DNA from 3 places in the Pseudoalteromonas sp. MMG005 genome. Region 1 is predicted to be linked to each of the others. Evidence: predicted binding sites of a transcription regulator. Region 1 holds the regulator's gene; each other region holds the start of a gene.
The links. Region 1 encodes FliA, which starts transcription of late flagellar genes. Its sites were predicted from a motif close to CTAAAGNTNNNNNNNNNNNNGCCGATA; they were not measured.

Region 1 (3,284 bases):
AATAACCATGGTGTTAAAGTCATAGCCGTTACTGGTGGTAAGGGTGGCGTGGGTAAAACCAATGTGTCTTTGAACACGGCTATAGCGTTAGGTCAACAAGGTAACAGAGTATTAGTTTTAGACGCCGATTTAGGTTTGGCAAATTGTGATGTCATGTTGGGTCTGCGTGTCGAAAAGAATTTATCTCATGTTTTATCGGGCGAATGTGAGCTAGATGAGATTTTAGTTGAAGGGCCAGCAGGCATAAAAATAGTGCCTGCGACATCCGGCTCACAGAATATGGTTGAGCTTACACCGGCAGAGCATGCTGGGTTGATCCGGGCATTTAGTGAGTTAAATACTGAATTTGACATTTTAATTGTAGATACTGCCGCCGGTATCTCGGATATGGTGCTAAGCTTCTCTAGAGCAGCACAGGACGTAATGGTCGTTGTATGTGATGAGCCAACGTCCATTACAGATGCTTATGCATTGATTAAAGTTTTAAGCAGAGAGCATGGCGTTTACAAATTTAAAATAGTTGCGAATATGGTGCGTAGTTTAAGAGAAGGCCAAGAGTTATTTGCTAAACTGTCTAAAGTGACGGATAGATTCTTAGATGTGGCACTTGAGCTTGTTGCAACAGTTCCGTATGACGAAAACATGCGAAAGTCTTCGCGGCGTCAAAAAACAATTGTTGAGCTATTTCCTAAGTCTCCAGCCGCGGTTGCATTTCGTGGGCTGGCAAGCAAGGCCGCTAAATGGCCTATACCACATCAGCCATCAGGGCATTTAGAGTTTTTTATTGAACAACTTGTCAATGGGTAACTATGGCATCATCGGTGAGTAAAGCGATGGGGTATCAAACAACAGAACACTTGAGCATGGTGGTTGAACGTCATGCATCACTTGTAAAAAAGGTGGCATGCCATTTATTGGCAAGGCTACCTGCAAATATTCAATTAGATGATTTAATTCAATCAGGTATGATTGGTCTCATCGAGGCGTCAAAAAACTTTGACGCCAGTAAAGGGGCAAGTTTTGAAACATTCGCGGGTATTCGGATCCGGGGCGCGATGTTGGATGAAATCCGCCGAGGTGATTGGGCTCCACGTTCTGTTCATAAAAACAGCAGGACGGTGGCTGAAGCGATATCTTTCCTTGAATCTGCGTTGGGAAGAGAACCAAAAGATACTGAAATTGCTGAAAAACTTGATATTACGTTAGATGAGTACCATCATATTCTACATGATGTAAATGCGAGTAAAATTATCGGTATCGAGGATTTAGGCGTTGATGAAGACGTGATTACTCCTGCAAACCGTGATTTATCGCTAGACAAACCTTTTAATAACGTTAAAAATGAACGTTTTAATGAATCGTTGCTGACAGCGATACAATCGCTACCAGAAAGGGATAGTTTAGTACTCTCTCTTTACTATAACGACGAAATGAATTTAAAAGAAATAGGCCAGATACTTGATGTTAGTGAATCTCGTGTTAGCCAAATCCATGGGCAGGCAATGATAAAGCTCAAAGCTAAAATCAATGACTGGGTCAATTAGAGTAAAAATAATAGGTTGAAACCTCACTGGAGGATGTTTTGGATAAAAACATGAAAATTCTCGTGGTTGATGATTTTTCTACAATGAGGAGAATAATCAAAAACTTACTTAGAGACTTAGGCTTTACAAATGTACAAGAAGCTGATGATGGAAGTACGGCGCTTCCTATGCTTCAAAATCAAGAGTTTGATTTTGTTGTAACAGACTGGAATATGCCAGGTATGCAAGGAATAGATTTATTGCGTGCAATTAGGGCTGACGATAGTTTAAAGCACATACCTGTTCTGATGGTAACAGCAGAAGCGAAAAAAGAGCAGATAGTAGCTGCTGCGCAAGCTGGTGTAAATGGATATATAGTTAAACCGTTTACTGCAGGAACGCTAAAAACTAAGTTAGAAAAAGTGTTTGAACGTTTAGGTTAACAATAAGAAGGAGAGGCTTATGTCAACGCCTTCTGTGCCTCAAATCACCCTTGAGCAAGCTAAACAACTTGTTGTTTATTTGGAACAAGGTGAGCAAGATAAAGCAGACCAACTTATACTGGATGCTGCGAATAAAGAACAGTCCGAGTTGTTTGCGGAGGTGGGTAAATTAACCCGTCAATTGCATGAGTCTCTAAAAAGTTTCGAACTCGATACTCGCCTTGCTGATTTGACGACTGAAGCCATTCCTGACGCTAAACAACGTTTAAATTATGTCATGGAAATGACTGAGAATGCAGCTAACAAAACAATGGATGCAATAGAGGCTAGCTTACCTTTAGCGCAACAGTTAGGTGACGAGATCTCAGAGATAAAGCCTACGTGGGATCGTTTAATGAGCCGAGATATCCAACTCGGTGAATTTAAAACGCTTTGTCATGACCTAGATCGTTTTATGCAGGGCTCTCAAACTCGTACTGACGAGTTACAGGGCCTGATGACTAACGTGCTAATGGCACAAGATTATCAAGATTTAACCGGTCAAGTTATTCGCCGTGTTATTGAACTTGTCAGGGAAGTTGAAGATAACCTTATCCATATGCTTACCGTTTTTGGTACGACTGATGAACTACCAGCCCAAGAAAGTGACGTAATCGCTGAGCAAGCGGTAGTTCAAGCAACTGAAGTAGACATAGATGCTATATCAGGTCCCGAAGGCCCCATATTGGATGCGGATACTCGCGATGATGTGGTTTCTGGGCAAGATGAAGTAGATGATTTATTGTCTAGTTTAGGCTTCTAATAGGAGAGTAGGTACATGAGCTTTGAAGTCGATGAAGATATCTTACAAGACTTTCTTGTTGAAGCAGGAGAAATTCTAGAGCTATTATCAGAACAACTGGTAGAACTGGAGAACAATCCTGAAGATAAGGAGTTATTGAACGCCATATTCCGAGGTTTCCATACTGTCAAAGGCGGAGCCGGCTTCTTAAGTATGACCGAACTCGTTGATGCATGTCATGGTGCTGAAAATGTGTTTGATGTATTAAGGCAAGGGCAAAGAGGCGTTAGCTCCGAATTGATGGATGTGATTCTACAGTCATTAGATACCATTAATGAGATGTTTGGGCATATTCAAAATCGTGAAAAACCAGAGCCTGCAGACCCTCAATTATTAGAGACGTTACATCAATTAAGTCGACCAGAATCAGAAGATGAAGCGCCAATTGTTGCAACCGAGCCCGAGCCGGTTAGTACACCACCTGTCGAAGATGTGTTATTTGAGGCGGACTTAGGGCCTGCTACAGAAAATGATGGT
Region 2 (3,284 bases), on a different contig from region 1:
CAGCTTTTTTTAGAGATTCAAATTCAAATGGCGTTTTCAGATGGTCATTTAGCGCCTCAGGAAGTGCAATTATTGCAAAAGGTGAGTCAATTACTCGGTATTTCGAATACGCACTTTCGCTTTATTTTGAAACGTTATCAAGCCGAATTTAAGTTTCGAGAACAACGCGCGCAACAAGGTGATTATCAAAGGCAAAAAGGCTCTCAAACAGCTCAGCAGTCAGAAAGCATTACTCGAATGCAAGCATTGGCTGTTTTAGGGTTAACTGAACAAGCGACAGATAAAGACGTAAAACGCGCTTATCGAAAATTGATGTCGCAACATCACCCAGATAAGCTGGTATCCCAAGGGTTGCCTCAACATATGATGGAAGTCGCTAAAAAGAAAAGTCAAGATATTCAAGCTGCTTACGAGTTTTTAAAGCACCCATCCTAGTGTTAGATAAAAACAAGCAACATAGGTGGTCATAATTGACGAAGAAAACCATCAACTTCTTTTCTCAGCCGCTGATGTTGCCTGGTTTCTGTCGTTAATCCAAAGAGCTGGCGTTGTCGGTAGTCAAATTTACTATTGCGTTTTACCCACCTTATTCTTTCGGGCATGCTGCGAGTGACAGTAGGGTTATCATTGGTATAAAAGATATCAAGTAAAGGTGGGCTGATCACAGATAGGTTTGCAGGTAAATGACGTTGCCTGCTGCTATTTGGTAACTGTGCACTAATGGCCACAAAAGCGTCGAGTTTTATGTTGGGTAAATCAGCAAGGTATTCACTAAACACGCCGGCGCTAGTACCTTGTGCAATGACGACAAGCTGTTCTTTCTCTAACATCGTTAATTGTGAATATAGTGCTTTGAAAATGTCTATGAGTTGTGCTTTATAGTCGTCTAGTGAATTCTCAGGGACTCGCTCAGCCAGAAATTTAGCGGGTTTTTGCATTTTTTTTTCAATGCTTTCTTCGCTGGCTGTTTCTGTATTACTGGAATTACTTGTGTCATCTTTTGGTAGTGTATCATTAAATGCAATGTCTGGAATTTGTATGGCGTAGGTATCAAACCCGTCATCGGTTAACGCGTGGTGGAGGTAATTGAATCCATTATATGAAAGGGGAGGGTGGCCAATATCAGGAATCAAAATGACAATGCCACGTTTGGTTGAGGCCATATATGGAGAATAAATAGCAAAACTATTCCCTTTTGATGTTTCAATATCAATCAATGCATTTTCATCGATAAATTTCGTTAAATCTCGTTTTTCTACCTCTTGCTTTGCCTCTGGCATGACAAAGTCTGCTGAGGCGGCGCTTCTGCATAGTACTAGTGCGCATATTAATAAGAAAAGGTTTATAATTCGCTGAGACATAATACTTCGTAGCTGCTAGGGTTTGATAAGTTATCGGCATAAGTACGTTATTGTTTAGCAGAACACACGAAAAAATAATAATGTACATTGTTGTATATCGATTTATTCTGTGTTTCCATAAGCGGTCCTGTTGCAGGGTATATAGGCAAGATAGTCATTATATCTGTATTGTTGAGAGAGTATTTTTTATGTTGTCTGGCCGTATGAAGCCTTTAAAAATCAACTACAGGCAAGAGTTATTCATTCTTTTTGTTGTCAATATTCTTTGCTTTTTCATTTTTTCAAGTTATGACACATTAGAGTGGCTTTATCACTTTTCAAGGTCCCATGAAGATTTAGAGTTAGACGAGTTTATTCCCTTATGCTTTTCACTGACAGTAACCTTCGCCTTATTTTCTTATCGGCGTTGGAAAGAAGCACAATTGTTTTATATCGAGATTGAATACCTGTCATTTCATGATAGCTTGACAGGCTTATTAAATCGCAGAGGGGCACAGTTAAAAATGGCACATATGCCACAAATCTACACTGAAGCCGCTGTTGTATTTATCGATTTTGATAATTTTAAACAGCTCAATCAATTGTATGGTTATGAAGTGGGGGATGAAATATTAAAGCAAGTTGGTAATGCGTTAATGCGTCATTATAACCACGCAGTACTCGCGCGTTGGGCCGGTGAGGAGTTATTAATTATTGCTCCATGTATTAGCCGTCAAATGCTCCCAAGCTTTGCTGATGAAGTTTATCGATGTATCACTAAAAGCGTTGCTCTTTCGGCCTATTCAGTCTCCGTAAGTATGGGGGTAGTATGGGGAGATGCTCAGTCTGATAGTCAGCATTTACTTATGTTGGTTGATGAAGCGTTATTGCAAGCTAAGCGCCGAGGCGGTGCTCAAGTTAATGTCTTCGATCATTAATGAGTCGCTCACCTAAAAGTTTGATACATAATTACGTATAGCTTCGCTGTTCGTCGTGCCATAATCAGGATAAGATCTAATTATAATAGTATTTTTCTGAGTTACACTTGCATTTCATTTTATACGGAGAGTTCGTCAGTGACAAAACGGTCTGATTCTAAACGAGACTATATTTTTTTATTTTTAAAAGGCGCAGGCATGGGGGCAGCTGATGTTGTACCAGGAGTGTCGGGTGGGACTGTAGCATTTATTACTGGGATCTATGCTCGGTTTTTAAGTGCGATAAAAAGTGTAAATTTCGAAGCCATCGCATTATTGAGACGGCATGGCGTTAAAGCAAGCTGGGACTATATTGATGGTAGTTTCTTGGTAGCAGTTTTTGCTGGTTTAATAACCAGTGCTGTGTCTTTGGCTAAAGTGATTACTTACTTGCTATCAAATCACCAATTGCTAGTGTGGTCATTCTTTTTTGGCTTGATCTTGGCCTCTTTTATATTTATAGCTAAGCAAGTTAAACAATGGCAGTTAGGTACTATTGTAAGCTGTATTACAGGCGCTATTATTGCTGTGATTATCACATCACTGGCTCCTACCGAAGCAGAGCCACATTGGTGGCTTTATTTTATTGCTGGCGCTATTGCTATTTGTGCCATGATTTTACCTGGAATTTCAGGTAGCTTTATTTTGTTACTATTGGGAATGTATGGCCACGTATTATCAGCCATTACTCATCAAGAAATATTACTAATCGCGCTATTTATGATGGGCTGTGTTGTTGGTTTAATATTATTTTCTCGTGTTCTTTCTTGGTTACTCGCATCATACCAAGAGGTAACGTTTGCGTTATTGGCCGGATTCTTACTAGGGTCCTTAAACTTGTTATGGCCATGGAAGGTGGTAGTCTCAACGTATATCAGCTCAAGTGGTGCAGAAAAACCCTTAAACCAACAGAATATATCTCCACTTGATTACGCAAATTTGGTGGGGCAGGAACCGCAGACATGGT
Region 3 (3,284 bases), on a different contig from region 1:
TGGCGCAGTTGCTCAGGCTCTTCTGCTAAAGCCAATAAAGGGTACTTGCTACTATCAAATATCATTGTATTTATATATGTCCTACTCAAACCTTGCGTAATTATATACAAAGCCAGTGGTTAATTTTATCTATTTATGCAACTTCGTCATTAATACGTCATGAATTGACGTTAATGATCGCGTTCAACTATGTATTTTGCTAATTGTGCGAGCAACTCTGTATCTGCATTAATACTATTGAGCTTTTTTATTGCTTGTGTTGTTAGAACTTGCGCTTTTTGTTTTGCTCCAGGCATACCAAGTATTGCAGGATAAGTCGACTTATTATTGCCTATATCAGAACCTTGTGGTTTACCGAGCGTATAGGTGTCACCTTCAATATCTAAGATGTCATCTTGAACTTGAAATGCGAGCCCGATATTCTGTCCATACTGCTGTAATGTTGTAAAGTCAGTCTCATTCATATTTGGAGAACAAAGTGCGCCTAATTCAATTGCACAGGTCAACAAAGCCCCAGTTTTTAAGCGGTGAATTTTTTCTAACTCGTCAAGGCTAACAACTTTATCAGTTGCGGCAATGTCTAATGCTTGACCGCCGACCATTCCTTGTAATCCAGCAGCTTTTGATAGTACTTGAATCATGCGTAATTGACGAGATTCAGGTATAGCAAAGCGGTGCTCTGCAATTAACTCAAATGCGAGGCTTTGCAGCGCATCGCCGGCTAAAATAGCTTGTGCCTCATTAAACTGTATATGGCATGTGGGTTTTCCGCGTCGTAAGTCATCGTCATCCATTGCGGGAAGGTCATCGTGAACGAGGGAGTAACTATGAATACATTCAATAGCAGCTGCAATAACATCGAGATCTTCAATACGAGCGCCGAGTATATTACCTGTTGCATACACTAAAAATGGCCTTAAACGCTTACCGCCATTATTGATACTGTAAAATGTTGCGGCCTTGACTGTTTCATCGGTGATTAAATCTTGCTTAAAGTAATTACCGATAAACTGACTAACTCGCTGTTGAGCATTGCTTATTTCTATTTTTAAATTCACAACTTAATCCGTACTGCCTGTGAATGGTATTGTATCGCTTTGCGTGTCACTACCCATAAGGATGGCTACTTTTTGTTCTGCTGTGTGTAACTTCTGATTTGATGCATTAGCCAGTAAAATACCTCTTTCAAATTGTTTCAATGACTGCTCCAAAGTCAGCTCACCTTGTTCCATTGCACTCACAATGCTTTCTAGCTCGTGTATCGCTTCTTCAAAGCTGAGGTTTTCTGGTTTCTTTACAGCCATGGTCACGTCTCTTTATTGGGCTTATTGGATAAAAGAGCTCAATTTTAGGGGCAATAGCGTACTAGGTCAAAGATAAGCGTATTTTTTTACGCTAAACTGTGAGGTAGATACTCATACGCCTTTGTTCGCAATTTTTCGGGTTTTTAATATAATTGGGTTAAGATATTCAGTAGCTTGCCGATAAACAACAAGGCTGGTACTTTCTCTTTATAAGAGGATGTGTTGCATAGGCACTTTATTAGGTTACAGCGCATAGCAGTCAGAATTAGAAAAATAGTAGATAAGACTCTCTGGAGGGGATGTGGATTTAGCAACAGTAATAGGTATATTGGGCGCGATTGGCTTGATTGCCATGTCTATGTTTATGAGTAGTGACGGTGAAGTCGCTATGTTTGCTGACTCCGCCTCAGCCGTTATTGTATTTGGTGGCTCACTTTTTATCGTTTTGTCTAACTTCACAATGCCGCAATTTTTCGGTATTGGCAAAGTGATGGGAAAGGCGTTCATGTTTAAGATTGAAACGCCAGAAGAGCTAATAGAAAAAGCTGTAGAACTTGCGGATTCAGCGCGAAAAGGTGGTTTTTTAGCCTTAGAAGAAGCTGAAATACCGAATGCATTTATGCGTAAAGGAGTTGATATGTTAGTCGATGGCCACGACGCAGATGTAGTAAGAGCGACACTACAAAAAGATATTTCCTTAACTTCTTCTCGCCATGAACAAGGTGCGTCATTATTTAAATCTTTGGCTGATATTGCACCTGCAATGGGGATGATTGGTACATTGATTGGCTTAGTTGCGATGTTATCTAACATGGATGACCCTAAAGCCATCGGTCCTGCAATGGCGGTTGCTTTGTTGACGACCCTTTATGGTGCTTTTTTGGCGAACGTTGTGGCGATCCCGATTCAGGTAAAGTTGGAATTGCGAAAGGATGAAGAGGAGCAAAACCAACGACTAATATTGGACGCGATTCTCGGAATTCAGGATGGCCAAAACCCTAAGGTAATAGAAGGGATTTTGAAAAATTATTTGGCTGAATCAAAACGCGGCACTGATAAAGAGGAGTAAGCATGTCTGACGAGCAAGAGTGTAAATGTCCCCCACCAGGCTTACCGGCTTGGATGGGCACCTTTGCAGATCTGATGTCACTACTTATGTGCTTCTTTGTGCTGTTACTTGCTTTCTCCGAAATGGATGTACTGAAGTTTAAACAAATTGCGGGTTCAATGAAGTTTGCATTTGGTGTGCAGAATAAAATAGAGGTTAAGGATATCCCTAAGGGGACCAGTGTAATTGCAATGGAGTTTACCCCAGGTAAGCCTGAGCCTACGCCAATCGAGACAATTCAGCAGCAAACCGTGGAAATGACGCAGCAAATGTTAGAGTTTCAGGCTGGCGATGAAAGTTCTGCTGGCGGGCGACAGGAGCAAAGAGGTAACAAGCGAGGCGGCGAGTCACAAAGTACCTCACAAGAACAATCTATGCAGCAGGCCGTTTCTTCAGCAGACCAAGAACAAGTCGATGAGTTAGTTAAAAAAATAGCCCAGCAATTGGAAAAACAAATCATGGATGGTGCAATTGAACTCGAATCCTTGGGGCAGCAAATCATCATTCGTATTCAAGAGAATGGCTCCTTTCCATCAGGCAGTGCATTTTTACAACCAAAGTTTAAACCAGTAATACAAGATATTGCGGAATTACTGAAGGATGTACCCGGTGAAATAACGGTATCTGGACATACCGATGATTTTCAAGTGACCAACGAGCTTTACAGTAATAATTGGGATTTATCAGCAACCAGAGCGGTTGCGGTTGCAACTGAAATGGTGAAAGCGAGAGGTTTTGATAAAAACCGGTTGGTGGTTGTAGGTCACGCAGACACAAGACCGATGGTACCCAACGAAAATGATACAGACAGAAGACGTAATAGAAGAGTCGAAATATCAATCTTACAAGGGAAGGCTAAAGAGTCGGAGCCT

Region 2: J8M01_RS02930 (DUF3530 family protein) is a predicted target of FliA. The motif match lies at 1,393-1,419, and genes of this name have one in related genera.
Region 3: pomA (flagellar motor protein PomA) is a predicted target of FliA. The motif match lies at 1,461-1,487, and genes of this name have one in related genera.

What each region holds. Positions count from the first base shown of each region.
Region 1 covers NZ_JAGJEK010000014.1:139,953-143,236, forward strand. The annotation lists gene J8M01_RS12745 (MinD/ParA family protein) at 1-807, shown strand, start outside; gene J8M01_RS12750 (RNA polymerase sigma factor FliA) at 810-1,544, shown strand; gene cheY (chemotaxis response regulator CheY) at 1,583-1,966, shown strand; gene J8M01_RS12760 (protein phosphatase CheZ) at 1,986-2,768, shown strand; gene J8M01_RS12765 (chemotaxis protein CheA) at 2,784-3,284, shown strand, end outside.
Region 2 covers NZ_JAGJEK010000002.1:192,480-195,763, forward strand. The annotation lists gene djlA (co-chaperone DjlA) at 1-435, shown strand, start outside; gene J8M01_RS02930 (DUF3530 family protein) at 465-1,280, opposite strand; gene J8M01_RS02935 (GGDEF domain-containing protein) at 1,550-2,278, shown strand; gene J8M01_RS02940 (DUF368 domain-containing protein) at 2,417-3,284, shown strand, end outside.
Region 3 covers NZ_JAGJEK010000010.1:68,756-72,039, forward strand. The annotation lists gene dxs (1-deoxy-D-xylulose-5-phosphate synthase) at 1-65, opposite strand, end outside; gene ispA ((2E,6E)-farnesyl diphosphate synthase) at 171-1,058, opposite strand; gene J8M01_RS09400 (exodeoxyribonuclease VII small subunit) at 1,062-1,304, opposite strand; gene pomA (flagellar motor protein PomA) at 1,606-2,373, shown strand; gene J8M01_RS09410 (flagellar motor protein MotB) at 2,376-3,284, shown strand, end outside.